DNA from 2 places in the Cryobacterium sp. PAMC25264 genome. Region 2 is predicted to be linked to the other one. Evidence: predicted binding sites of a transcription regulator. Region 2 holds the regulator's gene; the other holds the start of a gene.
What was found. Region 2 encodes HspR, which represses chaperone genes until heat shock. Its sites were predicted from a motif close to AAGTTGAGTCNNNNNGACTCAACTT; they were not measured.
Positions count from the first base shown of each region.

Region 1: the regulator HspR is predicted to act here: its motif matches at 9,421-9,445, upstream of KY500_RS11350 (Hsp20/alpha crystallin family protein).

Region 1 is NZ_CP080383.1:2,450,791-2,465,956, reverse strand. Features, by position in the region: gene KY500_RS11385 (aldo/keto reductase) at 295-1,128, shown strand; gene msuE (FMN reductase) at 1,387-1,968, shown strand; gene pnuC (nicotinamide riboside transporter PnuC) at 2,020-2,718, shown strand; gene KY500_RS11370 (hypothetical protein) at 2,813-3,523, opposite strand; gene KY500_RS11365 (thioredoxin domain-containing protein) at 3,881-5,761, shown strand; gene KY500_RS11360 (stealth family protein) at 6,157-7,872, shown strand; gene KY500_RS11355 (phosphodiesterase) at 7,802-8,740, opposite strand; gene KY500_RS11350 (Hsp20/alpha crystallin family protein) at 8,909-9,361, opposite strand; gene KY500_RS11345 (hypothetical protein) at 9,573-9,800, opposite strand; gene KY500_RS11340 (phosphatase PAP2 family protein) at 9,918-10,754, shown strand; gene KY500_RS11335 (type III polyketide synthase) at 10,845-12,104, shown strand; gene KY500_RS11330 (methyltransferase domain-containing protein) at 12,109-12,849, shown strand; gene KY500_RS11325 (NAD(P)/FAD-dependent oxidoreductase) at 12,842-14,005, shown strand; gene KY500_RS11320 (class I SAM-dependent methyltransferase) at 14,338-15,166, shown strand, end outside.
Region 2 is NZ_CP080383.1:3,280,322-3,295,487, reverse strand. Features, by position in the region: gene KY500_RS15355 (cell wall metabolism sensor histidine kinase WalK) at 1-1,542, opposite strand, end outside; gene KY500_RS15350 (response regulator transcription factor) at 1,539-2,264, opposite strand; gene dnaK (molecular chaperone DnaK) at 2,529-4,394, shown strand; gene KY500_RS15340 (nucleotide exchange factor GrpE) at 4,394-5,080, shown strand; gene KY500_RS15335 (DnaJ C-terminal domain-containing protein) at 5,073-6,086, shown strand; gene KY500_RS15330 (heat shock protein transcriptional repressor HspR) at 6,096-6,509, shown strand; gene KY500_RS15325 (helix-turn-helix domain-containing protein) at 6,618-7,466, opposite strand; gene KY500_RS15320 (SDR family NAD(P)-dependent oxidoreductase) at 7,568-8,248, shown strand; gene KY500_RS15315 (LysR family transcriptional regulator) at 8,397-9,332, shown strand; gene KY500_RS15310 (putative quinol monooxygenase) at 9,347-9,649, opposite strand; gene KY500_RS15305 (aldo/keto reductase) at 9,749-10,609, opposite strand; gene KY500_RS15300 (NAD-dependent epimerase/dehydratase family protein) at 10,670-11,671, opposite strand; gene KY500_RS15295 (aldo/keto reductase) at 11,668-12,639, opposite strand; gene KY500_RS15290 (hypothetical protein) at 12,756-13,739, opposite strand; gene KY500_RS15285 (carbohydrate kinase) at 13,900-14,832, opposite strand; gene KY500_RS15280 (dihydrofolate reductase family protein) at 14,924-15,166, opposite strand, start outside.

The sequences.
Region 1 (15,166 bases), 830 kb from region 2:
CCTGTCTCGTCGGTCGAGCTTGTCGACGCCGTGCTGAGCCTGTCGAAGTAGACCTCGTGAGCCGCCCTCGGAACGTAGGCACGGTCACGGGGTCTCCTAAGGAAGTGCGCTTCCGCCGACCACCCGGGCGCGAAGCGCCCCCACAGCTCGACAAGCTCGGCCAGCGTGTGGTGGCGCCGTCGAGACAGACATCGGGCCTCGGCCAGCGTGTGGTGGCGACGCCTACAAAGCCGCGGATTACGCTGTCGGCGTGCGTGACGTGCGCCCCGGCCGCGCGCTCCGTAGGCTCGTTGGATGACGAATTCTGTACCCCTCATCACCCTGAACGACGGCCACACCATCCCGCAGCTCGGTTTCGGGGTCTTCAAGGTCGACCCGACCGAGACCACCCGCATCGTCACCGACGCGCTCGAGGTGGGCTACCGCCACATCGACACAGCGGCCATCTACGGCAACGAGGAGGGCGTGGGTCAGGCACTGGCCTCCTCCAACATCGACCGCTCCGAGCTGTTCATCACCACGAAGCTCTGGAACGACAAGCAGGGCACCCAGTCGGCGCTGGATGCCTTCGACGCGAGCCTGGAGAAGCTCGGCCTGGATTACGTCGACCTCTACCTCATCCACTGGCCCGCTCCCGCGAACGACAAGTTCGTCGAGAGCTGGAAGGCCCTCGAGAAGATCCGCGAGTCCGGCCGCGCCCGCTCCATCGGTGTGTCGAACTTCCTGGTGCCGCAGCTGGAGCGCCTGCTCAGTGAAACGGATGTCGTGCCCGCGGTCAACCAGATCGAGCTGCACCCTGCGCTCCAGCAGGCCGAGCTCACCGCGTTCGCCCGCGCCAACGGCATCCACATCGAGGCCTGGGGCCCACTTGGCCAGGGCAAGTACCCGCTGCTCGAGGAGGGCGTGGTCACCGCCGCGGCCGAGGCACACGGCAAGACCCCGGCGCAGGTCATCATCCGCTGGCACCTGCAGAGCGGCAACATCGTCTTCCCCAAGTCCAACCGCCGTGAGCGCATGATCGAGAACTTCGACGTCTTCGACTTCGAGCTCAGCCACACCGAGCTGGCCACCATCACGGCCCTCGAGCGGGGCGGCCGGGTCGGCTCGCACCCCAACGACGTCAACTAGCCCCACCCGGCTCGTGACTTGCCACTAACGGCCCCTTCCGTGCTTCGGAAGGGGCCGTTTCTGGCAAGTCACGGCGACCGCGCCAATTGACTTGCCAGATGATGCCCATTGGGGCGGCGCGAGAGGGCACAATGTGGCAACTCGACTGGCGTGCGAGCGGCGTGGGCGGCGGATGCGGCGGCGCCGGCAGCATCCGCCGTCTTACGCCGTGTGTCGGTGCGGGTGGCGGCATCCGCGGCGGGCACTTAGCGTCGAAGCATGTCGTACACCCTGAACGTCGTCGCCGTCTCCGGCAGCCTGCACGCGCCCTCCAAGACCACCGCGCTGGTGCGGGCGATCGTTGCCGCGCTGGAGCGCGAGTTGTCGATCGACGTGCACCTGATCGAGCTCAGCCAGGTGGGCCGCGAGTTCTCCGGGGCGCTGCGCCGTGACGAGCTCTCCGCCGCGGCCGAAGCCGACCTCGTGCGTATCGAGGGTGCCGACCTGCTCATCGTGGCGTCGCCGGTGTATCGGGCCTCGTTCACGGGCCTGTTCAAGCACGTCTTCGACTTCGTCGACCAGTACTCGCTCGTCGACAAGCCCGTTCTGCTGGCCGCAACCGGCGGCAGCGACCGGCATGCGCTCATCCTCGAGCACCAGTTCCGGCCGCTGTTCAGCTTCTTCCAGGCGCTCACCCTGCCGATCGGCGTCTACGCCAAGGACGCCGATTTCACCAACTACGAGGTGACCAACACCGAGCTGAGTGAGCGCATCGACCAGGCCATCCGCCGAGGCCTGCCGCTGGTGCGGGCCAGCCTGCCCGCCGTGCTCTCCGCCGACTCTGCCGCGATCGTCTGGTGACGCGCGGGGAATAGCCACCCGCCTCAGCGGCTTACATTGGGACGTGCACGGATGCGAACCATCCGAGAGAGAAGTTGTGCTGTGTCCCTGATCACCTGGCTGTTCGACGCCCAGCTCCACATCGGCACCCAGACCATCCTCTGGCGGGAGATCATCGGCAACGTCTTCGGCATCGCCAGCGCCGTCGGCGGCATGCGCCGCAAGCTCTGGGCCTGGCCCGTGGGCATTGTCGGCAACGCGCTGCTCTTCACGGTGTTCCTCGGCGCCGTGTTCGGCACCCCCAATCCGGTGAACCTGCTCGGCCAGGCCGGCCGGCAGGTCATGTTCATCGTGGTGTCGGTCTACGGCTGGGTGCAATGGTCGCGCAGCCGCTCCACCGGCACGGCCGCCGTCGCCCCGCACTGGGCCGGCGCCCGGGCGCGCATAGGCCTGGGTGTGGGCCTGGTCGCCGGTACCCTCGTGCTCACGCCGATCTTCCGGGCCCTCGGGTCGTTCGAACCGGTGTGGGCGGATGCCTGGATCTTCACCGGGTCGCTGCTAGCCACCTACGGAATGGCCCGCGGCTGGACCGAATTCTGGCTGATCTGGGTGGCGGTCGACATCGTCGGGGTGCCGCTCTTGATCAGTGCCGGCTACTACGCCTCGGCCGTGCTCTACCTGTTCTACGGCGCGTTCACCATCACCGGTTTCGTGATCTGGACCCGGGTGCAACGCCGCCGGCAACTCCTTCTCGAGGTTGCGCCGCTCTGACCACGGCGGTCTCGCGCTGCCCTCAGTCGCTCAGTCGCTCAGTCGCTCAGTCGCTCAGCCGCTCAGTCGCTCAGCCGCTCAGTCGCTCAGTCGCTCAGCCGACCGGGCGCGGTGGGGGCGCAGTCGAGACCGGGCCGAAACGGCGGCGCAGCTGCTTGGGCCGGCCCAGCGCGACGAGCCCCAGCACCGGTGCGATGAGCAGCTGCAGCGTCACGAGCGGACCGAACGACGCGAACAGCACCGTGAGCACAGCCGTCGCGGCCCCGAACACCAGGATTCCTCCGAGGAACACCGGCCGGCCGGTGCGGGCGAAGGCCACGCTGGCCAGCCCGAGCGGCACCACCCGCAGCCACAGGTCGGCCGCCGATTGCGGCAGCGGCCCGCCGAGGTACGAGATCGCGGCGGCGAGCCCGAACAGGCCCGTCCACACCCAGAACAGCCACGGTCCGGCAGGCGGTGCAGGTTCGTAGGGCTCGTCGGCCGCCCAGTTCGGATCGGCCCAGGCGGAGCCGTCGGCCGAGTTTCGGCCCGGTGCGGCGGATGCGCCTGAAGCCGCGGGGCGCCCCGCTTGCGCGTCGGCGGGGGAGGGGCGCATCCGTTCGGCGTCGGCCTTGCGCAGCAGTGCGCGCGCCTGGGTGAACCTGTCGAACCGAGCGGCGGCGGCGGCCAGCTCTGCCGGGCTGGCTGAGGTCATCCGGTCCGGGTGTGACTGCTGCGCTTGGTAGCGGTACGCGCGTTCAACCTGCTCGGGATGCGCATCGACCGCGACCTCGAGCAGGGCCGCGGCTTCGGCGAGGGTCATCATGGCCGGCACTCGATCCGATCAGGGCTGCCGCGCCGCGAGAACGCACGGGAATTCGCGCCTCTGCCCGGAACCCGTGCCCAGATCTTCATCGCGCCCCTTTCTCCCTCAAGTCTCACAGCAGCAATCCGGCGCGGCAAGCCTCTCGTGCGACCCGGTTTCCGACGGCACGAATCCGCGCGCACGCAGCACCCAGTTGCGGCAGAGTGCCCCTTCGGCCGTTTTGAGGGGGCGATATGCGGCAACTCGCGGGTGGGGCGGCACCTGCGGGCAGCGGCGCGGAACGGCCTGCAGCCGCGAACACCGCATGAATCGCTGCACGACCAGCGGGCGCGGAGGCGGCCGAGTCACAATGGAGGGATGACGAACCGCCTCGCCGACGCCATCAGCCCATATCTTCGTTCGCACGCCGAGAATCCGGTGGACTGGCAACCCTGGAGCGCGGCCGCGTTCGACGAGGCGCGCGCCCGCGATGTGCCGGTGCTCGTGAGCATCGGCTACTCCACCTGCCACTGGTGCCACGTCATGGCCCGCGAGAGCTTCAGCGATCCTGTGATCGCCGCCTATCTCAACGAGAACTTCGTGAGCATCAAGGTAGACCGCGAGGAGCACCCCGATGTGGACGCCAGCTACCTCGCGGCCGCGGGAGCTTTCACCCAGAACCTCGGTTGGCCGTTGAACGTGTTCGTCACCCCGGCCGGCCGGCCGTTCTACGCCGGCACCTATTCGCCGCCCGCGCCGATGCCCGGGCACCCGGCCTTTCGCGAGGTGCTCGCCGCCGTGACGGATGCCTGGACCACCCGCCGCGACGCCGTGGAGGACAGCGCCGCAGGACTGGCAGACGCCCTCGCCCAGGCGGCGCCGGACCCGGGCGGGGGGGAGCTGCCCGGCCAGGACCGGCTCGCCGAGAGCGTCGACCTGCTCGCCACCGCCGAGGACCCGGTCTACGGCGGCTTCGGCGGCGCCCCCAAGTTTCCGGCCTCGCCCACCCTGGCGCTGCTGCTCGACCGTGCCGACGGGCGCGACCTGGCCCTGCGCACCCTCAAGCGGCTGGGCGCCACCCCCCTCCGCGACTCCGTCGAAGGCGGGTTCTTCCGCTACGCCGTCAACCGGGACTGGAGCGAGCCGCACTACGAACGGATGCTCTACGACAACGCCCAGCTGCTCGAGCTGTACACCCGGGCGTGGATGTTCACCGGCGAAGCGTGGGCCCGGCTGGTGAGCGAGGGGCTGGTGCGGTTCCTCGGCGAGGTACTGCAGCTGCCCGACGGCGGATTCGCCAGCGCCCAGGACTCGGAGAGCACGGTGGACGGCGTGCGCGTGGAGGGCGGCTACTACGCCCTCGACGAGGACAGCCGGCACGAGCAGGTGCCGCCGGCCCTCGACACCAAGATGCTCACCGGCTGGAACGGCCTCGCGATCGGCGCGCTCGCGCTCGCCGGAGCGGCCTGGGACGACGACACCGCTCTCACCCTGGCCCGCCGGGCGGCGGACCGGCTGCTGGAGCTGCACCGCCGGGAGGACGGCGCACTGGTGCGCGCATCCATCGACGGCCGGCTCTCGAGTGCCGTGGCCACGCTCGAGGACTACGGCATGTTCGCGGCCGGTCTGCTCGACCTCGCGACGGCCACCGGCGAGGTGCGCTACGCGGTCGCGGCGCGCGAACTCGTGGACCGCACCCTGCCCGACCTCACGTCGGTGGTCTTTGTCGCGCCGGAGGGCGCCGACCCGGTGCTCACCGGTCACGGCCTCGACTTGGCGACCGACCCCTCCGAGGGCGCCTACCCGTCCGGGCTCAGTGCCATCGCGGCCGCGGCCTGGCGGCTGTACGTGCTCACCGGGGCGGCCCGATACCGGCAGGCCGCAACAGCGGCGATGGTGCGCCTGGTGGGGTCGGGCAGTCTCAACCCGCTCGCATTCGGTGCCGCCCTGCGCCTGGTCGACGCGCTCACCTCGTCCGTGCGGCAACTCGTCGTGGTGACCCCGGACAGTCCGGCGGCCGGCGCCACTGCGACCGGCGCGACCCCGGTCGGCGCCACCTCGCCCGGCGGCCTGGTCGACGCGGCCCGGCGTCGGAGCGGCCTCGTGGCCGTGGTCACCGAGGAGCAGGGGCGCGACTGGGCGGCGGCAGGCTTCGACCTGTTCGCCCACCGTGGTGTCCGCGACGGCGTGCCCACCGCCTACCAGTGCCGGGATTTCGTCTGCCGGCTGCCCGTCACGGAGACTGCAGACCTGGTCTGACCGGCCTCGTCGGGCCGCCCGGAACCCCGGCCCGGCGCGGGTCGCGAGAGGACGGCGCGCACGACGTACACTAGGTCTTACGACACTGTTCCCAGCGGGCTTCATACCCGGTCTGGTGCGGTGCGGGGGATGCCCGGGAAACCCGGGCGCACATTCCGGGGCCTGGCGCATGGATGCCCGCCCAACGGATTCCTCTCGACAACCTGTTACGAATCACCGCATCTGAATCGCAGCCCGACTGCAGCTGTTCCCCGTTCCACGCTATTGCTCCAAGGAGGACCATGGCTCGCTTTGACCGCACCGATTCCGCACGACACGCTCGCAACGCCTCAGGCAGCGGCTTCTCCGAGGCCCTGCCGGCACCCTTCGACGAACCGGCTCCGGACACCGCGTCCATGCCCATCCTCTCTCTGAGCAACGAACCCGAACCCGTTCTGCTGTCGCTCGACGAGCGCACCCGCCGCTTCGACCGCGACGACGTCGTCGTACGGAAGGGCGAAATCGCCCTCATCAACGGGCACTTCACCCCGCACGAGTCCATGGTCATCGACCTGCTCGCCCTGAGCGCCGCCCTCGACGCCGCCGGCATCGAGTACCTGCTCGTGCGCGGCGACCACGACCGCCCGGTCATCGCGGTCAACCGCAAACGACGCAAGCAGATCAGCAAGATCCTGAGCAACGCTTTCTCCGACACCCCGTTCTATATCAAGCCGCTCGACAACGACGAGGCCCGGGCCGGGCTGCTCGCCGACGGGGCCCTGGCCCAACTGCGCAAGTCCGATGTCTTCCGCGCCTACCAGCCGCGCATCGAACCCATCGGCCGGCTCCGCTACGGCGCCGAGACCGCCTTCCAGCTCGAACTCTGGACCTTCGGCGAGGACGAGATCATCGCCCCCGTGGAGAACGTGCTGATGCGGAAGCGCCTGCCTCGCTCCGAGGCGCGGGAGACCACGGTCGAGCTGTTCGGCCGCAGCTGGCGCACCCTGCAGAACATGTTCGACGACCTCGTCAGCGACATCAGCTTCGACATCGATCTGGTCTTCTCCTGGGTCGACGGGTCGTCCACCGACTTCCAGAAGGCTCGCGCCGCACGCATGGCGTCGTACGTGGTGGGCGAGGGTGACGACTCGGATGCCCGGTTCCGGCAGATCGACGAGCTCAAATACGCCCTGCGCAGCGTGTACATGTTCGCACCGTGGGTGCGGCGTATCTTCATTGCCACCGATTCGCCCGCTCCCGAGTGGCTGGTGGAGCACCCGCGGGTGACCATCATGAATAGCGAAGACTTCTTTCCCGACACCAGCGGGCTCCCCACGCACAACTCTCACGCCGTGGAGAGCCAGCTGCATCACATCCCCGGGCTCGCGGAGCACTTCCTCTACTCCAACGACGACATGTTCTTCGGCCGGCCGATCGGTCCGGAGCTGTTCTTCTCGCCCGGCGGTATCACCAAGTTCATCGAGGCTCCCACCCGCATCGGCCTGGGCGAGAACGACCCCACCCGCAGCGGGTTCGAGAACGCCGCCCGGGTGAACCGGGCGCTGCTGCGCGAGAAGTTCGGCAAGGTCACCACCCGGCACCTGGAGCACACTGCCGCGCCGCTGCGCAAGAGCGTCATGCAGGAGATGGAGGCGGAGTTCCCCGACGACTTCACCCGCACCATGAAGAGCCGGTTCCGCTCTGCCACCGACATCTCGGTGACGAACTCGCTGTACCACTACTACGCCCTGGCCACCGGCCGGGCGGTGGAGCAGACCCAGGCGCGCTCGCTCTACGTGGAGACCACCCTCAAGCTGGCCCTGCGCCAGATGAGCAAGCTGCTCAAGCGTCGCGATCAGGACATGTTCTGCCTCAACGATGGCAGCTTCCCCGAGATCTCCGACGAGGTGCGCACCGAGGCCGTCACCGACTTCCTCGAACGCTACTTCCCGATCGTGGCGCCGTGGGAGCGCGAGAGTGTCATCGCGGAGAGCCAGCACGGCGAGGACACTCTTATCGAGAGCGTGCTCGGCACCGGCTCCGCCGCGATGGCGGGCGACGTCAGCGCAGAACCGGGATCGGCCTGGTCATTGGCGGCTCGCGGTACGCGGGCAGAGACCCAGCAGGCATGATCTCGATGCCGGATGCCGCCAGCCGCCGGGCGCTTTCGGCCGGGTCGATGTAGTCGAGCGCTTCGTACTCGCCCAGCGGCACCACCGAGTGGAGCACGGTGTCGGCGTAGACGTGCACGAGGTTGAACGCCCGGGCGCCGTCGCGGCCCCGGGTGCCGCCGACGGGAACGTTGAGGTCCTGCGTGTAGCAGGTGGCCGAGGCCACCGACACGGGGATGCCGGCGAAGGTCGCGGTGGACGAGTAGTGCAGGTGCCCGGCCAGGATGCTGCGCACATCCGTGCCGCGCAGCACCTGCGCGAGGCTGGCCTGGTCGCGCAGCTCCACCGACACCGACAGGTCGAGCATGCTCGGCACGGGCGGGTGGTGCATGGCGAGGATGGTGCCGTCCGGCGCCGGGAAGCTGAGCTGTTCGCTGAGCCACTCGAGCTGGCGCTCGGAGATCTCGCCGTAGTGGCTGCCCGGAACCGTGGTGTCGAAGGTGATGATGCGCAGCCCGCCGACGTAGTCGACGTGGTCGATCGGCGCGAGGCTGGGCTCCTGGCCGAGCAACTCGGTGCGGAAGTTCGCCCGGTTGTCGTGGTTGCCCATCACCCAGAGCACCTTGGCGCCGAGTCGTTCGGCCGCGGGCTCCACGATGCCGCGCAGTTGCGCATAGGCATGGGGTTCGCCTTTGTCGGCCAGATCGCCGGTGATGATGATGGCATCCGGCTTGCTGCCCGACGCCTCCACACCCGCAAACAACCGTTGAACGTGTGCGGCACTGTCTACGCTGCCATACAGACGGTTGCCGTCTGCGAGCAGGTGCGTGTCGCTGAGGTGGAGAAGGAAATAATCCGGCCTGGGGTATTCGGCCGTTCGAATGCTCACGGAGCTTCCATTCGTTTGGTACTTAGGCACTTTACGGGGATTGCGCTGCGGATGCTACAAATTCAGTCGATCAGAGAAATATGAACATAGCGTGTACAACACGCGAAAAGACAGGACCCGGAGGGAATTCCCTCCGGGCCCATGGCTCCACCGGGCGTGTCCGGCGGCTTACTTCTTCAGGTGCTTCTCGCCTTCCTTCACCGTCAGGGTCTCCGGCCGGTCGGCGTTCTCGGTGCTCACCTCGATCTTGCGAGGCTTGGCCGCCTCGCTCACCGGGATGGTCACCGACAGCACGCCGTTGGCGTACTTCGCGCTGATGTTGTCGAGGTCGATGCCCTGCCCCAGGTTCAACTGGCGCAGGAACGACCCGGCGGTGCGCTCCCGGGTGAGCCACTTCACGTTGTCGTGGCTGGCCAGGGTGCGCTCGCCCCGGATGGTGAGCAGCTGCCCGTCCACATCGATGTCGACGGAGCCGGGATCGATGCCGGGCATGTCGGCATCCAGTACATACACGTCACCGGACCGGTACAGGTCCATGGGCATCACCCGCGGGCCGCGCACATCCATCAGGGCACCGGCGACGCGATCCAGTTCGCGGAAGGGATCGTAATTCATGGCCATGTTCAACTCACTTTCCTCGATACGTCGGCGCGGACCTGCTGGTCCGGCCGGGGGTTTCAAACTTGAGTCGAGTCGACTCAACTACAACTATTATTTGTCGCGAATGACCGCCTCGCAACCCGTGCACGGGCGCTTCCAGCGAAGTCTCAGCCGCGCCCGCGGGCACGGTGAACCACCGGATGCGCTCCGGGAGAATGCCACCGCCTAGCGGTCAGGGGTGGGTGAGGCCGGGCGTCGTGGACGGCAGCACCGGGGTCTCGCCCTCCCCGTGCTCGTACGGTTCGCCGTGCTTGTTGCTGGCGGTCTCTGCGCGCCGGCGCTCCGATTCGAAGTCGCCTTCCAGCCCGGGGAAGCCGCCGCGGTCGCGGGGGTCGTCGGGCTCTCGACGCCGCACGGCCGCGCGGTCGGCGCGCCCCTGCTTCGTCTTCTTACTGAACATATTCCGACGCTACGCCGTCGGCATCCCCTGTCAAGGGGGTGGCTGGGATGACGGCGCATTCACTACTTGTGCACCGCCCTATCACGGTTCACCCATGCTCGCGTGGGACAGTAGAGGGTGTCTTCGCCCTCCCGCCTCACCCCTGCTCGATACGTGAGCGCCGCCGTGCTCTGCGCCGTCGCATTCCTCGCGCTGTACCTGTTCTTCGTCCGTGACGAGACCGGCCAGGCCGTCGACCAGCTGGCGTTCAACGGAGCCGAGGACGGCACGACGGGAACCACGGTCACCCTCAGCCTGCTCGACCTCATCCCGTCCGTCATGGTCGGTGTCGGTGCGATCGTGAGCCTCGCCATCGCCGCCGTCCGACGCGCCTGGTTCCCCTTGCTCGTGGCCGTCGGTAGCGCCACGGCCGCGGTGATCACCACCCAGCTTCTCAAGAACATCGTCCTTACCCGGCCGGATCTCGGCGTGGAGGGGTATGTGTCCAACTCATTCCCGTCCGGGCATACGACGGTGGCTGCTGCCTCCGCGCTCGTGGTGTTCCTCGTGGCCAGCCCGCACACCCGGTGGCTGGCGGGCACCATCGGCGCGGCCTTCGCCGTGGCGGCGGGGGTTTCCACCCTGGTCAGCCTGTGGCACCGGCCCAGCGATGTGATCGCCGCCCTCCTCGTGGTGTCGTTCTGGGGCTGCGTCGGCGGCGCCGTGCTCACCCGGTCCGGCGGCCGCCAACGCGGCGCCCGCACCCCCACCCCCGCGCGGGTGGGCCTGCGCCTGCAAACCTGGATCGCCGTGTTGGCGGCGATCGTCACCGCCGTGGCCGTGGGGATCGGCGCGACCGGTGCGTTCGGCACCTCGGCCGCCCCGGCCGCCTACCTCGGCGCGGTCACCGCCATCGTGGCCGTGGGTTTCGCCCTGGCCATCACCGCCACCCGGCTGTTCGACCGGCTGCCCTGACCGTCGGGCCGGACCCGGGCGGACGCATCCGTTCGCGCCGCGCCGGGACAGGGGGGTGTGCGCCCACGAAAGTGCGTGTAACACTGGGGCATGGCCGTCACGCTGAGAGCGCTCCAGACCGTTGTACCGCCCACCGTTCTTGTGCAGGAACAGGTACGGGATATCTTCGCCGCCCAACCGGACCTGAGCCGGTTGGCACAGCGGTTGGTCACGGCATCCTTCAACCTGTCGGGCATTGACACCCGGCATACCGTGATCGAGGAACTCACCCTCGACTCCACAGTGGCCGAGCCGCAGTTCTTCGACGCCGCCACCCAACGACTGCTCGTGCCGGGCACCAAGGTGCGCAACGAGCTCTATATCGAGCAGGCCACGAAGCTCTTCGTGGAGGCCGGCCGCCGGGCCATCAACGCATGCCCAGGCCTGGAGGCCTCCGACATCACCCACGTCGTGACCGTGTCCTGCACGGGTTTCTACGCGCCCGGCCCCGACTACATGCTTGTGCGCGAGCTGGGCCTGGCGCCGTCGACGCAGCGTTACCACCTGGGCTTCATGGGCTGCTACGCGGCCATGCCGGCGCTGCGCACGGCCAAGCAGTTCGTGGAGGCCGACCCGAACGCCGTGGTGCTCGTGGTGAGCGCCGAGCTGTGCTCGCTGCACCTGCGCACCTCGAGCGACCCCGACACCATCGTGGCCTCCTCCCTCTTCTCGGATGGTGCGGCCGCCGGCATCGTGAGCAGCCGCCAACCGGCCGCAGGCGAGAACGCCCTCAACCTCGACCACTTCGAGACCGTCATCACGCCCGTGGGTGAGGGGGACATGGCCTGGAAGATCGGCGACGAGGGGTTCGAGATGATCCTCAGCTCCTACGTGCCGCACATCATCGACGAGCACATCGAGTCGGCGCTCGCGCCGCTGTTCGGCCGGGACGAGTCGCTCACCAGGGCCCTGGCGGCGGGGGTGGTCGCGGAAGCCGGCGCGGTCGCGGCTCAGGCACGGGACGCGTCGGCCCAGGCGGCGACGAGCTCGACCAGCGAACCCGGCCAGGTGCTCACGGCCGCGGCTCCCGGCTCCCCACTGAGTACTGCGATCGCGCACTGGGCGATCCATCCGGGCGGGCGTAGCATCCTCGACAAGACCGAGGCCAAACTCGGTCTCACCGAGGCGCAGCTGGTGCCCTCGCGGGAGACCTTGCGCACCAACGGCAATATGTCCAGCGCCACCATCCTCTTCGTGATGAAGGCGATTCTCGAACAGGAGAACGCCGCCAGCGGGGACAGGGTCTGCGCCATGGCGTTTGGACCGGGCTTGACCGTGGAGTCGAGCCTGATGACCGTGCTGCGCGGCTGACGCCGTGCGTTTCTCGTTGCGGGACCGGGCGGTGGATGCCGCCGAGATCATGGACGATCCGGACTGCGACCCCGACATGCTGCGCCGCACCTACGCGAACTTCCGGTACGTCAACGCCGTCGTGTCCGGCCTTCGGCACACCTACCGGCACGACATCCGACCGCTGCTCTCGGCCGAGGTACCGCGCACGCTGCTGGACATCGGCTCCGGCGGCGGCGACGTGGCCCGCTCGCTGGCCCGTTGGGCCGCGAGGGACGGCTTGCGGCTGGCCGTTACGGGCATCGACCCGGATGCCCGCGCGCACGACTACGCCACGAGCCAACCGTCGTTGCCCGGGCTCACGTTCCGACGGGCGCTGAGCTTCGACCTCGTCGCGGCGGGGGAGCGGTTCGACATCGTGCTGTCCAACCATGTGCTGCACCACCTCAGCGCCGGCGAACTCGGCGGGCTGCTGGTCGACTCCGAACGCCTCAGCCGAGCCCTGGTGCTGCACGGCGACATCGAGCGGGCGCCGCTGGCGTACCTCGGCTTCGGGCTGGGCACCTGGCCGTTCTTCCGGCGCTCGTTCATCCGCGACGACGGGCTGACGTCGATCCGGCGCAGCTTCACCCACGCGGAGCTGGCCGCGTCGGTGCCGCCTGGCTGGACCGTGAACCGGGAGGTGCCCTACCGGCTGATGCTGCGCTGGAGTGCGCAGCCGGTGACGATGACCACGGCGCGGCAGACGGGGCGAGCCCATGCGTGACGTGATCGTGGTGGGCGGCGGGCCCGTGGGCATCCTGTTGGGCTGCCTGCTGGCCGAACGCGGGGTGGACGTGGAGGTGCTCGAACGGCGGACCGAGCCGTCGATGCACGCCAAGGCCATCGGTATCCATCCGCCGTCGATGCGGGTGCTGCGGCAAGCCGGCGTGGCCGAGGAGGTGCTCAGCCGGGCCGTGCGCATCGAGTCCGGCAGCGTGCAGAGCGGCGGCCGCACCCTCGGCCGGCTGTCGTTCGCGCAGGTCGCCGGGCGGTTCCCATTTGTGGTGACCCTGCCGCAGCACGAGACAGAGGCCGTGCTACGGGAACGGTTCGCGGCGCTCAAGCCCGGGGGACTGCGCTCGGGAGTGGGTGTGGGCATGCTGCAGGACCGCGGTGACCACGTGGACGTGCTCGCCGAGCCCAGCGGAGCCGAGGCGGAGTCCGACGACGGCGGGCAGGAGATCGTGGCGCAGGCCCGGTACGTGGTGGTCGCCGACGGCGCCCGCGGAGCCCTGCGCGACGCGGTGGGCATCGAATCCCGTGCGCTGGGCGGCGTGGGCACCTACCTCATGGCCGACTACCCCGACACCGGCGAACACGGCGACGAGGCGGTGCTGTTCTTCGAGGAGGGCGGTGTCGTCGAATCGTTCCCGCTACCGGGCGGCCGGCGTCGCTGGGTGGCGGCGACGCCCACCCTGCAACCGCATGCGTCCATCGACGAGCTGACCGCGCTCATCCAGCAGCGCACGGGCGTGAGTCTGCCGCCCTCGGAGTCCGTGCCCAGCTCGTTCTCGGTGCGGCAGCGGCTCGCGTCGACCATGGTGCACGGGCGGGTGCTCCTGGCCGGGGATGCGGCGCACGAGATCAGCCCGATCGGCGGGCAGGGCATGAATCTGGGCTGGCTCGACGCCGTGGCGCTCGCGCCGGCGCTCAAACACGCCCTTGCCCAACCCATCGAGGCGTCGGTGACCCTGGCCGGTTACGACCGGCGACGGCGCCGCAGCGCCCGCATGGCCGTGCGGCAGGCCGGGTTCAACATGGCCATGGGACGGCCGGTGAGCGGGCTGCGGCTGCGCGCGCGCAACGCCCTGGTGCGCGCCCTCGCGCTGCCACCCCTGAACGCACTGCTCTCCCGCGCGTTCACCATGCGCTGGCTCTGACCGCCCCGACCGCTCATCACCCGTGCCTCGATCCGTCTCGTGGGTCGAGCGTGTCTCGCTGGTCGAGCGCGTCTCGCTGGTCGAGCATGTCTCGCTGGTCGAGCTAGTCGAGACCCGGTGACCTGGTCTGCGGGTCGTGCCCCGTCGTCGGTCGAGCTTGTCGAGACCTGGTGACCCGGTTTGGAGGCCGGTGGACACGCTCGCGGGGTCTCCTAAGGAAGTGCGCTTCCGCCGACCACCCCGGGCGCGAAGCGCCCCCACAGCTCGACAGGCTCGACCATCGTATTGGGGCGGGGTCTGCCCGGATGCCGGGGGTGCAGTTGAATGGAGGGGTGACTGCACCTCTGATCGACCAGCTCCGCGCCGACCTCACCGCCGCCAACTTCTCGGTGACCGCTCTGACCGGGCTGTGGGGTATCGATGCCGATGCGGCGCTGCACCGCAACCAGCGGGTGCCGGCTCTCCGGGCGCTCGCCCGGCTGCGCGGCAGCCTGGTTGTGCTCGAGCCCAATGTGGTGCTTGCCCAGCTCTTCGTGCTCGGCCTGCCTGTGGAGCGGGACGAGCTGGATACCGCCCTGCCTACCCTCGGTGTGGCGGGCGCCGAGACGCTCGGCCTCGTCGGCGCCCACCACGCACACGCCGGCACCGCCGAGAATCCCACCGTGCACACCGGGCCTCGGCAGGTGGAGCCGCTGGTTCACCTGCGTCCGTACAGCTTCGTCGACGCGCACGGGGCCGGCAGTTGGTGGATCACCTCTGACCTGGGCGAACTGGCCCTCGGGCATCCGCTCGGCGAGAACCACGTGCTCGGCGTGGGGGGCGCCTCGCTCACCCTCAGCGCGCTGATGATCCCCGCCCCGGTCGAGAGCGCGCTCGACCTGGGCACCGGATGTGGCATCCAGGCGCTGCACGCCTCCCGGCACGCCGCCCGGGTGGTGGCCACCGACATCTCCGAGCGGGCCCTCGAGCTCGCGGCCTTGAATGCCCGGTTGAACCAGGTCGAGAACATCGAGTTCCGGCTGGGCAGCCTGTTCGAACCCGTGGCCGGTGAGCGGTTCGACCACATCATCTCCAACCCGCCGTTCGTGATCACCCCGCGGGTGGAGGGCGTGCCCAGCTACGAGTACCGCGACGGTGGCCTCGTCGGCGACGCCCTCGTGG
Region 2 (15,166 bases):
CCGGATGGTGCCACCGTGCGCCTCGGCGATCGACTGGGCGATTGCCAGGCCGAGGCCCGTGCTGCGGATGCCGACCGACCCCGTGGTCCGTGAGGCGTCGCCGCGGGCGAACCGCTCGAAGATCACCGGGAGCAGATCGGCGTCGATGCCCGGGCCATTGTCCCGCACGCTCAGCTGCACCGGCAGACCCGGGTCGCCCACGCGCAGCGCGGTGGTCACGATGCTGCCCGCCGGAGTGTGCCCCTGCGCGTTGGAGAGCAGGTTCACCAGCAGCTGGTGCAGCCGTTCCCGGTCGCCGCGCACGACGACCGCCATGTCCGGCACCTCTGCGATCCAGGTGTGCCCCGGTGCAGAGGCGCGGGCGTCGTTGACCGCGGTGAGGAGCAGGTCAGCGAGGTCAACGTCGTCGACGTGGAGGTCCTGTCCCTCGTCCAGGCGGGCGAGCAGCAGCAGGTCGGCCACGAGCGAGCTCATCCGCCGGGCCTCTGACTCGATGCGCGCGAGTGAGTACTCGGTCACCTCGGGCAGCTCCGCGCTGTCCTGCCGGGTGAGCTCGGCATAGCCCTGGATGGCGGCGAGCGGAGTGCGCAGTTCGTGCGAGGCATCTGTGACGAACCGGCGCATGCGCCGGTCGGTCGCCGCCCGCACACTCAGCGCCGTGTCGACGTGGTCGAGCAGTTGGTTGAGGGCTTCACCCACCTGGCCAGCCTCGGTGCGGGGGTCGGTGTCGGCGGGCGCGACACGGGGCGCGATGCCGTGGTCGCCCGCGTCGAGCTTGAGCGAAGTGACCGCCACGGCCGTGTCGACCACCCGGCCGAGCGGGCGGAGCGCCAGTCGCACCACCACGATCGTGCCCACGATGGTTCCGATCAGGGCGAGCACGGTCAGAATGGCGATGGCCACACCCTGGCGCAGCTGCGCCTGGTCGGCCGCGGCCAGGGGCACGGCGGCCACGAGCACGTCGCCGTCGTTGACCACCGTGGCCAGTCGGTAGCGACCCAGCTCGCCCAACTCCAGGGTGCGGTTGGGTGCCGTGCCGCCTGAGGCCTCGACCGACCGAGCGATGTCTGCGGCCACATCCGTGGTGAGCACCACGGCTCCGGTATCGGAGAACAGGGCGGAGTCGACCACATCGCCACGCCAGAGGATGGCGATGACGCTGCCGCGCCCGTGCCCGACGAAGTCGACGAGGGATTTGGTACGCACCTCGCCGGTCTCGCGGGCGGCGGTGTCCGGCTGATCGGCGCCCGGGCTGACGCCGGTGTAGCCCTTGTCGGTGTAGCCGCCTCCGGCGTCACCGTCCCCGCTGTGCCCCGCCCGGCTGTGGTCGATCCCATCCGTGGCGGCGCCAGGGCTGTGACCGAACTTGTCGACCGAACGGCTCAACGCCGAGATCGAGGCCGTCAGTTGCGCATCCGCCACCGTGATCGTCGAGGTACCCAGCGCCACAATGCTCAGGATGCCCGAGGCGAGCATCATGCTGGCCACGACACCCGCGATGCCCACCACGAGGCGGCGCCGGAGGCTCCAGCGGGTGGTCACTCGGCGGCCCGCAGCAGGTACCCCACGCCGCGTACGGTCTGCAGCATCGGCGCGCGGTCGGCGTCGATCTTCTTGCGCAGGTAGGACACGTAGAGGTCCACGATGCTCGCCTTGCCGGCGAAGTCGTAGTTCCACACCTCGTCGAGGATCTGCGCGCGGCTGAGCACCCGCATCGGATTGCGCATGAAGTAGCGCAGCAGGTCGAACTCCGTCGTGGTGAGCATGATGTCGGTTTCGCCGCGCCGCACCTGGTAGCTGGTCTCGTCGAGGCTGAGATCGCCGACCACGAGCCGGGAGCCGTCGTCGGGCGCGGCCTGCACGGCGCGGCGCAGCAGCCCGCGCAGCCGGGCCACGAGCTCCTCCAGGTTGAACGGCTTGGTCATGTAATCGTCGCCGCCGGCCGTGAGACCGATGATGCGGTCGTCCACGGAGTCCCGAGCGGTCAAGAAGAGGGTGGGAGTGCTCGATCCATTGTCGCGCAGGTGCCGCAGCACGCTCAGCCCGTCGGTGTCCGGCAGCATGATGTCGAGGATGATCACGTCCGGCCGGTTGGCGCGGTACGCGCGCAGCGCATCCTGACCGGTGTGCGCCACATCCACCAACCAGCCCTCATAACTGAGCGCAAGGCTCACCAGTGTGGTGAGGGTGTCTTCGTCATCGACGAGCAGAACCCGGATGGCCGTTCCGTCGAGCCGGGAGATGCGCGGAAGCTTGGCGAGCACGGCGCGCCGGCGCACGGAGTCCGCAATCGGGTCGGGCGGGGGCAAGGCTGGCACACGATATTGTCTCAGGATTCGCCTGGGAGTGCCTCCCACGGGGGCATCCGGGGTCCTGAGGTTGTGAAGATGCTGAGAGTTGAGCCTCTGTGACTCAAGTTTGACCGCATCAACTTGACGAGATTTTCCGCCGGTGCCACACTTGAGTCAGCAACACTCAAGTCTTAGAAATACGCCTTGAACCCCATCTTTTGAAGGAGATACTCTCACATGGCTCGTGCAGTCGGCATTGACCTCGGAACCACTAACTCGGTGGTGGCCGTTCTCGAGGGTGGAGAACCCACCGTCATCGCAAACGCTGAAGGTTTCCGCACCACCCCTTCGGTGGTCGCATTCACCAAGGACGGCGAGGTACTCGTCGGTGAGACCGCCAAGCGCCAGGCAGTCACCAACGTTGACCGCACCATTTCGTCGGTCAAGCGCCACGTCGGCACCAACTGGACCGTCGGCATCGACGACAAGAAGTACACCCCGCAGGAGATCTCCGCCCGCATCCTGGCCAAGCTCAAGCGCGACGCCGAGCAGTACCTGGGCGACAAGGTGACGGATGCCGTCATCACCGTTCCCGCCTACTTCAACGACGCCGAGCGTCAGGCCACGAAGGAAGCCGGCGAGATCGCCGGCCTCAACGTGCTGCGCATCATCAACGAGCCCACCGCGGCCGCCCTGGCCTACGGCCTGGACCGCGGTAAGGAAGACGAGCTCATCCTGGTCTTCGACCTCGGTGGCGGAACCTTCGACGTGTCCCTCCTCGAAGTGGGCAAGGACGACGAGTTCTCCACCATCCAGGTGCGTTCGACCGCCGGTGACAACCGCCTCGGCGGCGACGACTGGGACCAGCGCATCGTGGACCACCTGATCAAGAAGTTCAAGGAAACCACCGGCGTCGACGTCTCCAAGGACAAGATCGCCAAGCAGCGCCTCAAGGAAGCCGCGGAGCAGGCCAAGAAGGAACTGTCCTCGAGCATGTCCACCAGCATCCAGCTGCCCTACCTCTCCCTCACGGAGAACGGCCCGGCCAACCTCGACGAGACGCTCACCCGCGCCCAGTTCGAGAAGATGACCGAGGACCTGCTCGACCGCACCAAGAAGCCGTTCCAGGACGTCATCCGTGAGGCCGGCGTTAAGGTCGAAGACATCGCGCACGTCGTTCTCGTCGGTGGCTCCACCCGTATGCCCGCCGTGTACGAGCTCGTCAAGGCCGAGACCGGTGGCAAGGACCCGAACAAGGGTGTCAACCCCGACGAGGTCGTCGCCGTCGGCGCCGCGCTGCAGGCCGGCGTGCTGAAGGGCGAGCGCAAGGACGTTCTGCTCATCGACGTCACCCCGCTGAGCCTCGGCATCGAGACCAAGGGCGGCATCATGACGCGCCTCATCGAGCGCAACACGGCCATCCCCACCAAGCGCAGTGAGACCTTCACCACGGCCGATGACAACCAGCCGTCCGTGGCCATCCAGGTCTTCCAGGGCGAGCGCGAGTTCACCCGCGACAACAAGAACCTGGGCACCTTCGAGCTCACCGGCATTGCGCCGGCGCCGCGCGGCGTCCCGCAGGTGGAGGTCACCTTCGACCTCGACGCCAACGGCATCGTGCACGTGTCCGCCAAGGACAAGGGCACCGGCAAGGAGCAGTCGATGACCATCACCGGCGGCACGGCGCTCGGCAAGGAAGACATCGAGCGCATGGTTCGTGAGGGTGAAGAGCACGCGGCAGAGGACAAGCGCCGCCGCGAGGCCGCCGAGACCCGCAACACGGCCGAGCAGCTCGCCTACTCGATCGAGAAGCTGATCAAGGAGAACGACGACAAGCTTCCCGAGGAGGTCAAGACCGAGGTGCAGGGCGACGTCGACGCTCTCAAGTCGGCTCTCGCCGGTGACGACGACGACGCGGTGAAGACCGCGTTCGACAAGCTCAACGAGAGCCAGGGCAAGCTCGGCGAGGCCATCTACGCCTCCAGCCAGGCGGATGCCGCGTCCGGCGCGTCCGAGAACGCTGAGCCCGCCGACGCCGGCAAGACCGACGAAGACGTTGTCGACGCCGAGGTTGTCGACGACGAGGACGAAGCGAAGAAGTAATGGGCGACTCCAAGCGCCCGGACGAGAACCGTCCCGAAGAAGAATCCGCCTCTGCTGCGGGAGCGCCCGAATCGGGCGCCCCCGCGGCGGGCGGGTCCTATGCCGCAACGGACGCGGAGGCCGAGCTGGCCGCCGCGGTCGGCGCGACCGAGGCATCCGAGGTGAAGCAGGGCGAAACCCCTGACGCCGCGAGTGCCGAGGGCATCGAAGAGGACGAGTTGACCGTGCAGGACATCCTGGATGCGGCCACCCTCGAAGCCAACGACCCCTCGAACGAGCACCTCGCCGACCTCAAGCGGGTCACCGCCGAGTACGCGAACTACCGCAAGCGCACCGAGGCGAACCGCGAGATCGAGCGCGAGCGCGTCACCGGAGAGGTCGTCAAGGTGTTGCTGCCGGTGCTCGACGACCTGTACCGGGCGGAGAAGCACGGCGACCTCGAGGGCGACACCGCCTTCGCGACCATCGCCGCGAAGCTGCGCGCCAGCACCGAGCGCATCGGCCTCAAGCCGTACGGTTCGGTCGGCGACGTCTTCGATCCCACCGTGCACGAGGCCATCTTCCAGCAGCCCAGCCCGGACGTCGAGGTGGAAACCGTCGGCGATGTCGTCGAGACCGGCTACTACCTCGGTTCCTCGCTCCTGCGGGCAGCCAAGGTCGTCGTGCAGGTACCGAGCGATGGCTAGCCAGGACTGGTTCGACAAGGACTTCTACAAGGTTCTCGGGGTCTCGAAAGACGTCTCCGCCGCCGACCTGAAGAAGGCGTACCGCAAGCTCGCGCGGAAGTACCACCCCGACTCCAACCCGGGTAACCCCGCAGCGGAGGCGAAGTTCAAGGAGATCAGCGAGGCCCACTCGGTGATCGGCGACCCTGAACAGCGCAAGGAGTACGACGCCGTGCGTGCCATGGGCGGTGGAGCTCGCTTCACCGCCCCTGGCCAGGGCGGCCAGCAGGGTGGGTTCGACGACGTCTTCGGCGGCATGTTCGGCGGGGGAGCCCGGCAACAGGGCTACTCCTATGAGCAGGCCGGATTCGACGACATCCTCGGTGGCATGTTCGGCCGTGGCGGACAGGGCGCCGGCGCTGCCGGCGGCCGGTTCGGCACGCCGAGCGGCGGCTACCGTGGTTTCGGCGGCCCCAGTAAGGGCCGCGACGTCATCGCGTCCACCACGGTCGACTTCATCACGGCCACCCACGGCGATCAGATCACCCTGCAGACGCAGGAGGGCCGGCCGATCAAGGTCAAGATCCCCGCGGGCGTTGCCGACGGCCAGAAGATCAAGCTGCGCGGGCAGGGGCAACCCAGCCCGGATGGCGGCGAGCCCGGCGACATCGTGCTCACCGTGACCGTGCGCAAGCATCCGGTCTTCGAGCGCGAGGGTCTCAACCTGCGCGTGAACGTGCCGGTGACCTTCGTCGAAGCCGCTCTGGGCGCCACCATCGAGGTGCCCACCCTGGGCGGACCCCCGGTGAAGCTGCGCGTGGCACCCGGCACCCCCAGCGGCCGCGTTCTCCGCGTCAAGGGCCGCGGTGTTGTCACCCAGAAGGGCACCGGCGACTTGCTCGCCGTGGTGCAGGTGGCCGTGCCGTCACACCTGTCGAAGGACGCCGAGGAGAAACTCCTCGCCTTCAACGAGGCCCTGCCCAAGGAGAACCCGCGCGACGAGCTCATCGCCCGGGCCAAGGGGTAATGAACGTCGATGGATGAGAACACCCGGGTCTTCGTGATCAGTACCGCCGCAGAGCTTGCCGGGATGCACCCGCAAACCCTGCGGCAATACGACCGCCTGGGCCTCGTCAGCCCCGACCGCACGCCGGGCCGCTCGCGCCGCTATTCCATGCGCGACGTGGCCCGGCTGCGGGAGATCGCCGACCTGGGTGCAGAGGGCGTGAGCCTGGAGGGCATCCGCCGCATTCTCGCGCTCGAGGACACCGTGCGCTCACTGCAAAACCGCGTCGGCAACCTCGAAGCTGCCCTGGCCGATGAACTGCTCAACCGGCCGGGCCGCCGGGTCTTCGCGGCCGGTTCAGCCGGTGAGGTCATCTCGATGCGCGCGGGAACCCGCACCCGCCGCTCCAACCAGATCGTGATCTGGCGCCCCCTCGACAGGTAGCCCCTCCCGATCCCGCGAACTGTGAGTTAAGCACCTCCCGGGGGTGTTTTGGGTGCTTTTCTCACGGTTCGTGGTCGGGTGGGCGCGCTCGCTTCGCGGCCCATCCGCTTACCCGCTCAGCGGGGCTGTGGTGAGCGATTGCAGGCCGGTGACCCGTAGTAGGTCGAGTTTCTGCTCGTCTACGCTGCCGGGAACGACGGTGTAGACGACGATGCGCAGGTCGCCGCCGGGAACCGTCAGCACGTCGCAGTCGACGCTGATCGGGCCGACCGCTGTGCGGGTCACGGTCTTCCGGCTCGAGCGATGCTCGGCCACCCGCGCCTCGCCCCAGCGGTGTTCAAACTCGTCCGACGCGGCGCGCAGCCGGGCCACCAGCTGCGCCAGAGCGCCGTCGTGCGGGTACCGGCCCACCGCCGTGCGCAGGTCAGCGGCGAGGTCGCTGGCGAAGTCCTCTTCGTGTTGGGCGTCGAACTCGACTCCCTCGTGGCCCCACATGAAATGCCGCCAGACCAGATTGCGTTCGATACCCACGTAACGCGACGGATCACCGGTCAGCGCTGCCCAGAGCGGATTCCACAGCAGGATGTCGTGCGACGCGGTGAACACGGCCATCGGCACGTCCCCGAGCCTGTCGATGATCCGTTGCACACCGGCGGTCACGTGCTGAGGAACGGTTCCGCGGGCAGGCGGCGCGACGCCGGCGACTCTGAAGAGGTGATCGCGTTCGGTCGGGGTCACGCGCAGGGCGAGGGCCAGGGCACCCAGCATCTGCGGGCTGGGATTGACTGCCCGGCCCTGCTCCAGTCGCACTATGTAGTCCACGCTCACGCCGGCAAGGGCGGCGAGCTCTTCGCGGCGGAGCCCGGTGGTTCGCCGGCCCGCGCCGGACGGTAACCCGACATCCGCCGGCCGCACCCGGTCGCGCCACGCTCGCAGTACCTCGGCGAATTCACTCATGGCCCCATTCTGCCCGCGGCCGGGTGATTCATCGTGGTACTCGCAGTCCCACCGTCGAGTGGGGCCTGGGAGAAACCCGGTGCGGGCAAGAGCATTGACCTATGACACTCACACTCATCACCGGGGCAAACAAAAGCCTCGGCCTCGAAACCGCCCGCCGCCTCGTCGAGGCCGGTCACACCGTCTACGCCGGCATGCGAGACCTCGCGAACGGGGATGCCGCCCGCGACCTGGGCGCCCACCCCGTTCAGCTGGACGTTACCGACCAGGCGAGCGTCGACGCCCTGTTCGCCTCCCTGCCCGACCTGGACGTGCTGGTCAACAACGCCGGCATCCTGGGCACTTCCTTCGGTGTCGACGACCTCACGACCGAGAAGATGGCCGACGTGTTCGACACGAACGTGCTGGGGATCGTGCGCGTCACCCAGGCCGCGCTGCCCGCGCTCCGCCGCTCGGCGCATCCGGTGATCGTTAATGTCGCGTCGGGAGTCGGGTGGCCGCGTTTTCTCTCCACCGAGGGACATGACGAGTTCCCGGTGCCCGCCATCCCGTACGCGGCCTCAAAGGCCGCCGTCATCGCGCTCACCGTGCAGTATGCGAAGAACCTGCCCTCCTTCCGTATCAACGTGAGCGACCCCGGGTACACCGCTACGGACTTCAATAACCACGGTGGGCACCAAACCGTCACCGAGGGCACGGATGCGACGGTGGCGCTAGCCCTCGTGAGCCCGTCCGGCCCCACCGGCGAGTTCCATAACAGAGCCGGTCGCATCGACTACTGAGGCCCTCTCCAGGCCCGCGAACTGTGAGTTAAGCACCTCCCGGGGGCGTTTTTGGGTGCTTTTCTCACGGTTCGCGGATGGGGTGGGCCCGCGTGGGGTCAGAGCGGGAGGTTCTGAGCAGAGAGGGACTCAGTCATAGACTTGCACAATGGAATTGCGCCAGCTTGAGCACTTCGTGACGGTCGCCGACGAACGTCACTTCACCCGGGCAGCCGAGCTGCTGCACATCTCCCAGTCGGGGCTCTCCGCGTCCATTCGGGCGCTCGAGATCGAGCTGGGCACCTCGCTGTTCATCCGCAGCACCCGTCGGGTCGAGCTCACGGCCGCCGGCCAGGCCCTGCTGGCGGATGCGCTGCGCACGCTCGCGAGTGCCGCCGCGGCCCAGAACGCTGTCGCCGCGGTGCGCGGCCTGATGCGCGGCCGCCTCACCGTGGGCGCCGAGCCGTGCCTGGGCTCCGTGGACCTGCCCGCCGAGCTCGCCCGCTTCCGTACCTCCAACCAAGGTGTGGAGGTGCGGCTGCGTCAGGTGGGCTCCGTTGAGCTCATCGAGGGAGTGGCAAGTGGCACGACCGACGTGGCCCTGGTTGTGGTCACCGGGGACACCCCGCCCGGGGTGCGCCTGCACCCGTTGAGCAGCCAGAAGATGGTGGTGCTCTGCCACCCCGATCACCCCGTTGCGTCCCTCGCCGAGGTGGACCTGGAGACCCTCCGGGCCGAGCCGTTGGTCGGCTTCCAGGCTGGCTGGGGCGCGCACATGCTCGCCCGGCGCGCGTTCGCCGCGGCCGGCTTCGAGTACCGGGCGGCGCTGGAGGTCAACGACGTGCATCCGCTGCTCGACCTGGTGGGCTACAACCTCGGCGTGGCCATCGTGCCCACGAGCTTCGCGCAGAAGCGGCCCGACGACCTCGTGGCCGTGCCGCTGCCGGCCAGCGTTCCCGAGTGGACCGTGGCCGTCGCGGTGGCCGACGAGCCGAGCCCGGCCGCGTCGGCGTTCCTCGAGCAACTGCTCGAAGACGTCGCCGCCGCGCGGACCGGTGCCGAGGTTCTCGGTGCAGCAGGCGACCGGGTGGGCACGGCGGCCTGAGCCAACGGCTGGGGCTAAAGGCCCAGCGGGATCCGCTCGGAGAAGACCGTCTTCACGGGCGGGGCCGCGAGGATCTCGCCGAGCCGGCTGACGCCTTCCGGGGTGGTGCGCCACTCGGCGTAGGCGGCGTGGTCGGCCGCGGTGGCCCAGGACTCGACCACCATCACGTGTGTCGGGTCGGCGTCGTCGACGATCACCTCGAGTCCCTCGTTGCCGGGCCAGGCGCGGGTGGCGGTGAGGGTCTCGGTGAGCACCGCCGCGGCGCGATCGAGCGCGTTCGGGTCGAGCTGCAGGGCGAGGTGAACGGTGGCGGTCATGGGTGCTCCAGTTTCGGTTGTACTGACAGACAACACGGCGGCCGGGAGAGAATTCCCGGCCGCCGTGTTGGTCGTGCGGTGAGAGCGCGAGGATGCGGCTCAGGCGGCGTTGAGCGCGGCCAGTTCCTCGGCCGACAGGGTGAGGTCGGTTGCCTGGGCCGAATCGCGGATGCTCTCCGGCCGGCTCGCCCCCGGGATGGGGATCACCCGGGGGGAAGCGGCCAGGTGCCAGGCCAGCGTGACGACCTGCGGGCTCACGCCGCGGGCATCCGCTACCTGCTGGAACGGCGCGAACCGGGTGCCCAGGTCGGCGGCCGACTTGATCCCGCCCAGCGGGCTCCAGGACAGGAACGCCACACCGAGTTCGGTGCACAGATCGAGCTCGGGCTGGCTGCTGCGGAACGCCGGCGAGTACTGGTTCTGCACGCTGGCGAGCCGGCCGCCGAGGATCTCGTAGGCCTCGCGGATCTGCTCCGGGGTGGCGTTGGAGATGCCGGCCAGACGGATGACACCCTCGTCGAGCAGGTCGCGGATGGCGCCGATGGAGTCCGCGTAGGGCACAGCGGGGTCGGGCCGGTGGTGGTGGTACAGGTCGATGGCGTCGCCGCCGAGCCGCTGCAGGGACGCCTTCGCGGCCTCCTTGAGGTACTCGGGACGGCCGTCGACGTACCAGCTGCCGTCGCCGGGGCGCAGGTGTCCGCCCTTGGTGGCCACGACAACCTGGGAGGTGTCGCCGCCCCAGGAAGCGAGGGCCTTCGCGATGAGCGACTCGTTGTGGCCGACCTCATCGGCGTGCAGGTGGTACGCATCCGCCGTGTCGATCAAGGTCACGCCCTCCTCGAGGGCGGCGTGGATGGTGGCGATGGAGCGGGCCTCATCTGGCCGGCCCTCGATCGACATGGGCATGCCGCCCAGGCCGATGGAGCTGACGGTGCGGTCGCCGAGCTGGCGGGTCTTCATAGGGTGTCCAATCTGGGGGAACGGATGCTCAGGCAGCGTCGGCCCGAGCGGTCACTGAGTCTAGGAACGGGTGGAGTGCGTCGCGGCGAGCCTGTCGAGGGTGGCGTTCAGGTCGGCGTCCACCACCTGCTGCTCCGGATGCGCGTCGTACCAGGCGATCGCCTCGCGGAAGCCGAGGGCGACGGGGGTGGTGCAGACGAAGTCGGGCACGAGCGCCTTCACCTTGGTGTTGTCGAAGATCACCGAGTGCGAGCGGTCGCCCAGCAGCGGCCCGCTCCACTCCGGGTTCTCGGCGGCCATGGTGTCGCTGGCCACGTGCACGATCTCGGGCGCGGGGGCGCCGGCGGCGCGCGCATACTCCGCGTAGAGGGCATCCCACGGCAGGTACTCGTCCGAGGTGATCGTGAAGCTGTCGCCCATCGCCTGCGAGCGGCCGAACAGGCCGACCAGGGCCTTGGCGAAGTCGGTGCTGTGCGTGAGCGTCCAGAGCGAGGTGCCGTCGCCGTGCACCACCACCGGCTGCCCGGTGCGCATCCGGTGGATGTCGGTCCAGCCGTTCAGCAGCGTGATCTGGGTGCGGTCGTAGGTGTGCGACGGGCGGATGATCGTGACCGGGAAACCCTGATCGCGGTAGGCGTCCAGCAGCACGTCTTCGCAGGCGATCTTGTCGCGGGAGTACTGCCAGAAGGGGTTCTGCAGCGGTGTGGACTCCCGGATCGGTAGGGCGGCCGGCGGCTTCTGATACGCCGAGGCCGAGCTGATGAAGACGTACTGGCCGCATCGATCGGTGAACTGGTCGATGTCGGCCCGCACGTGCTCGGGGGTGAACGCGACGAAGTCCACGACCACGTCGAAGTGGCGCTCGCCGAGGGCGGCCCGCACTGCGGCGGCATCCCGCACGTCCGCGGTCAGCAGCTCGGCGGCGGCGGGCACGGCCCGCAGGTCGGACTGGCCCCGGTTGAGCACGGTGAGCCGGTTCCCACGGGCCACGGCCAGCTCCGCGGCGGCGGCGCTGATGACGCCGCTGCCGCCGATGAATAGAACGGTCAGTGCGACGCTCACCAGGCGTAGTCTTCCGGCGCGGTCTTGTAACCGGGGAAGATCTCATCGAGCCGGGTCAGCGCGGCCTGGTCGAGCTTCACGTCCACGGCGCGCAGGCCGGCCTCGAGCTGGTCCATGGTGCGCGGGCCGATGATCGGTGCGGTCACGGCCTTCTGGTGCATCAGCCAGGCCAGGCCGAGATCGCCGGGCTCGGTGCCGAGTTCGGCGGCGAAGTCCTCGTAGGCGCCGATGGCGTCCCGGTTCTTCTCGAGCTTCTCCGCGTTGGCACCAGAGGCCCGACGGCTGCCGTCGCGCTCTTTGCGCAGCACCCCGCCGAGCAGGCCGCCTTCCAGCGGCGACCAGGGCAGGATGCCCATTCCGTTGGCCTGCGCCGCCGGGATGACCTCACGTTCGATGTCGCGCTTGAGCAGGTTGTACAGCGACTGCTCGCTGACCAGCCCGGTGAAATTGCGCTTGCGGGCCTCGGCCTGAGCGGTGGCGATGTGCCAGCCGGCGAAGTTGCTGCTGCCGGCGTAGAGGATCTTGCCCTGTGCCACGGCGGTTTCCATGGCCTGCCAGATCTCGTCCCAGGGGGTGTCCCGGTCCACGTGGTGGAACTGGAACAGGTCGATGTGGTCGGTCTGCAGCCGCTTCAGGCTCTCATCGAGCGAACGGCGGATGTTGAGCGCCGACAGTTTGCCGTCGTTGGGACGGTCGGACATGGTGCCGTAGACCTTCGTGGCCAGCACGGTGTCCTCGCGGCGCGCGCCGCCCTGCGCGAACCACCGGCCGAGGATGCTCTCGGTGGCGCCGCGGCCCAGCTTGGAGCCGTAGACGTTGGCGGTGTCGAAGAAGTTGATGCCCGCCGCGCGGGCGGCGTCCATGATGCCGAACGAGGTGGGCTCGTCGGTCTCCGGTCCGAAGTTCATGGTGCCCAGGCAGAGACGCGAGACCGACAGGCCGGAACGGCCGAGGTGTGTGTATTCCATACCCTCAGGCTGCTCCTCGCGCCGCGTCGCTGTCCAACAGGAGAACCGGATGCCATCCAGCAGTCCGGCTTCTCAATCGGACGAATCGGGCACGACGTGGTGCGGGGGTGGGCCGGTCAGTCGGTGTCGAGGCTGCCCGATCGCGGGTGTTCGGCGGGGTGTGCGGTGGGGTGTGCGGTGGGTTGGCGGGTGGCCGTGACCGCGAGCAGGTCCAGCGACAGCCGCGGGTCCAGCCGCAGCGGCAGGTCGACGACCGACCGAATCTCCCAGCGCACGTGCAGGTTGCCGATCGAAAGCGACGGGGCCGGCAGCCCGACGGGCGTCTCGACCGCGAAGGGCAGGTCCACCACGGTGCCGGGGGCCAGGGGCCCCGCGGGAGCCAGCGCGACGGCGGCCATCACCGCCTCGGAGTGCCGGTATCCCTCGGATGCGCTCGCGTCCGGGTTCGCGTCCTGGCCGGGCCCGCCCCAGACCTCCTCGCAGCGCACGAGATGCACCCGTACGCCCCGGGTGGCGATGGCGTCGTGGGCACGGAGACGCAGGACCCCGGTGAGTGGGGTGCCGGGTTCGAGCACGCGGGAGGAGAGCGCGATGAACTCGAGGGCGACGTGGCCCAAGTTCTTTCCGACCGGCGGGTGGCCGATGTCGGCGGCGCTGGTCTGGCCCCAGGACTGCACGTCGATGAGGCGCTCGCGCTTGATGATCTGCCCGCCGGCGGCCCGAAGCACGCACCGCACGGACCAGCCCACGTCGATGAGGTCGCCGCGCACGGAGGCCGGGCCGTCGCTGGGGATGTTGAGCCTGCCGGTGAGCACCCGAGACTGGCCGGCCGGGATCGCGCCGGGCGCCGGCACCGAGATCGTCGCGAGCACCTCGGTGTTGCGTTCCCGGGCGGGGAAGACGCCGCCGTAGATGTTGCCGCGGCCGTAGGTGTAGTTGACCTTGCGGATCAGCGAGATCTCGGCGTGGTCGATCATCGCGGAGCGGAGCGCGGTGATCCGGATTGTGACCCCCAGCGAATTGCCTTCGATCACCACACCATCCGTGGGGGTGAGTTCGACCGAGACTTGCACCGCGGTGTCGGTTGTTGTGACCGCCATGTCGCACCAGACTTCCTGTGTCCCGCTGTCAGAGACCCGCCACGAGCAGAGACCCGTAAGACTGGGACAACGTACGCACAGTAAAGCCAGGCTTCGCCCCACGTTCAAGGGGATTGACTTGCCCGGTACGGTCTGCTGCGGAAGTCCGGTGGCAGTCCGGTCAGCGTGCCGCGAGCTCCGCCACTGTGGGCGGGTTCGCGCCGGCGCGTGAGACCGTGACCGCGGCGCTGGCCAGGGCGGTCTGGCCCAGCTGGCCGAGGTCGCTGGCACCCAGCGCGTTCTGCAGCACGGCCTCGGTGGCCCCGCCGGCGAGAATCGCGTAGAGCAGGCCCGACATGAACGAGTCACCCGCACCGATAGTGTCGATCACGGCCACCGGATGCGCCGCCAGCTCGGCCGTGGCCCCGCCGGCGCGTAGCATCGCCCCGTCGCCGCCGCGGGTGATGGCGACCAGGGCCACCCCCGCCGCCACGTAGTCCCGCGTGATCTGGTCCAGGTCGCGGCCCGGGTACAGCCACGCGGCATCCTCGTCGCTCATCTTCACCACGTGGGCGGCGGCGGCCAGCTCCTCGACGGCCCGCATCACCTCGTCGCGGCTGCCCATGATGCCCGGCCGCACATTGGGGTCGTAGCTGAGCAGGGTGCCGGCCGGGGCGCTCGTGAACGCGCTGAGCACCGCCCGGGAGCCGGGCTGCAGGATCGCGGCGATCGAACCGGTGTGGATGAGGGTATACGGAGCCGGCAGCGCCACCTCCGGCAGTTCCCAGCGCAGGTCGAAGTCGTACGTGGCGGCACCGGTGGCGTCGAGGATGGCGGTGGCGCTGGAGGTGGCGCTCGCCGTGACCGACCCGGGCAGTAGGTCGACGCCGGCGGCGCGCAGGTGCTCGGCGATGAGGTCGCCGAACGCGTCGGCGCCGATCTGGGTGACCAGGGTGGTGGGCACGCCCAGCCGGCCGAGCCCGTACGCCACGTTCATCGGACTGCCGCCGGCGTGGCTCACCGGCTCGGCGCCGGGCCGCCGCACGATGTCGATCAGGGCCTCCCCGATCACGAGGGCGCGGGTGGTGGCGGGGAGCGAACGGTCAGGCGTCATCGGCTGGTCCTGTCGGTGGTCTGCGGGGCGGTGCTGTGTGCGGGGCCGGGACGCCGGGGCTTCGGCGGGAGCCCCAGGATAGCGCCCGGCGCTACCGGCGCACCCGGTAGCCGAGGTACACCACGCCGTTGCGGAAGGTGTAGTCGTCCTTCAACTCGAGCGACAGCGACAGATGGTCGGGCAGGAACCTCGTGCCACCGCCCACCACCACGGGCGACACGAACAGCTGCACCTCGTCGACCAGCCCCGCCGCGAACGCCTGCGCGGCCAGGTTCGAACCGCCCACCGACAGGTTGCCGGATGCGGTGCGTTTGAGCTCCCGCACCTCCTCAGG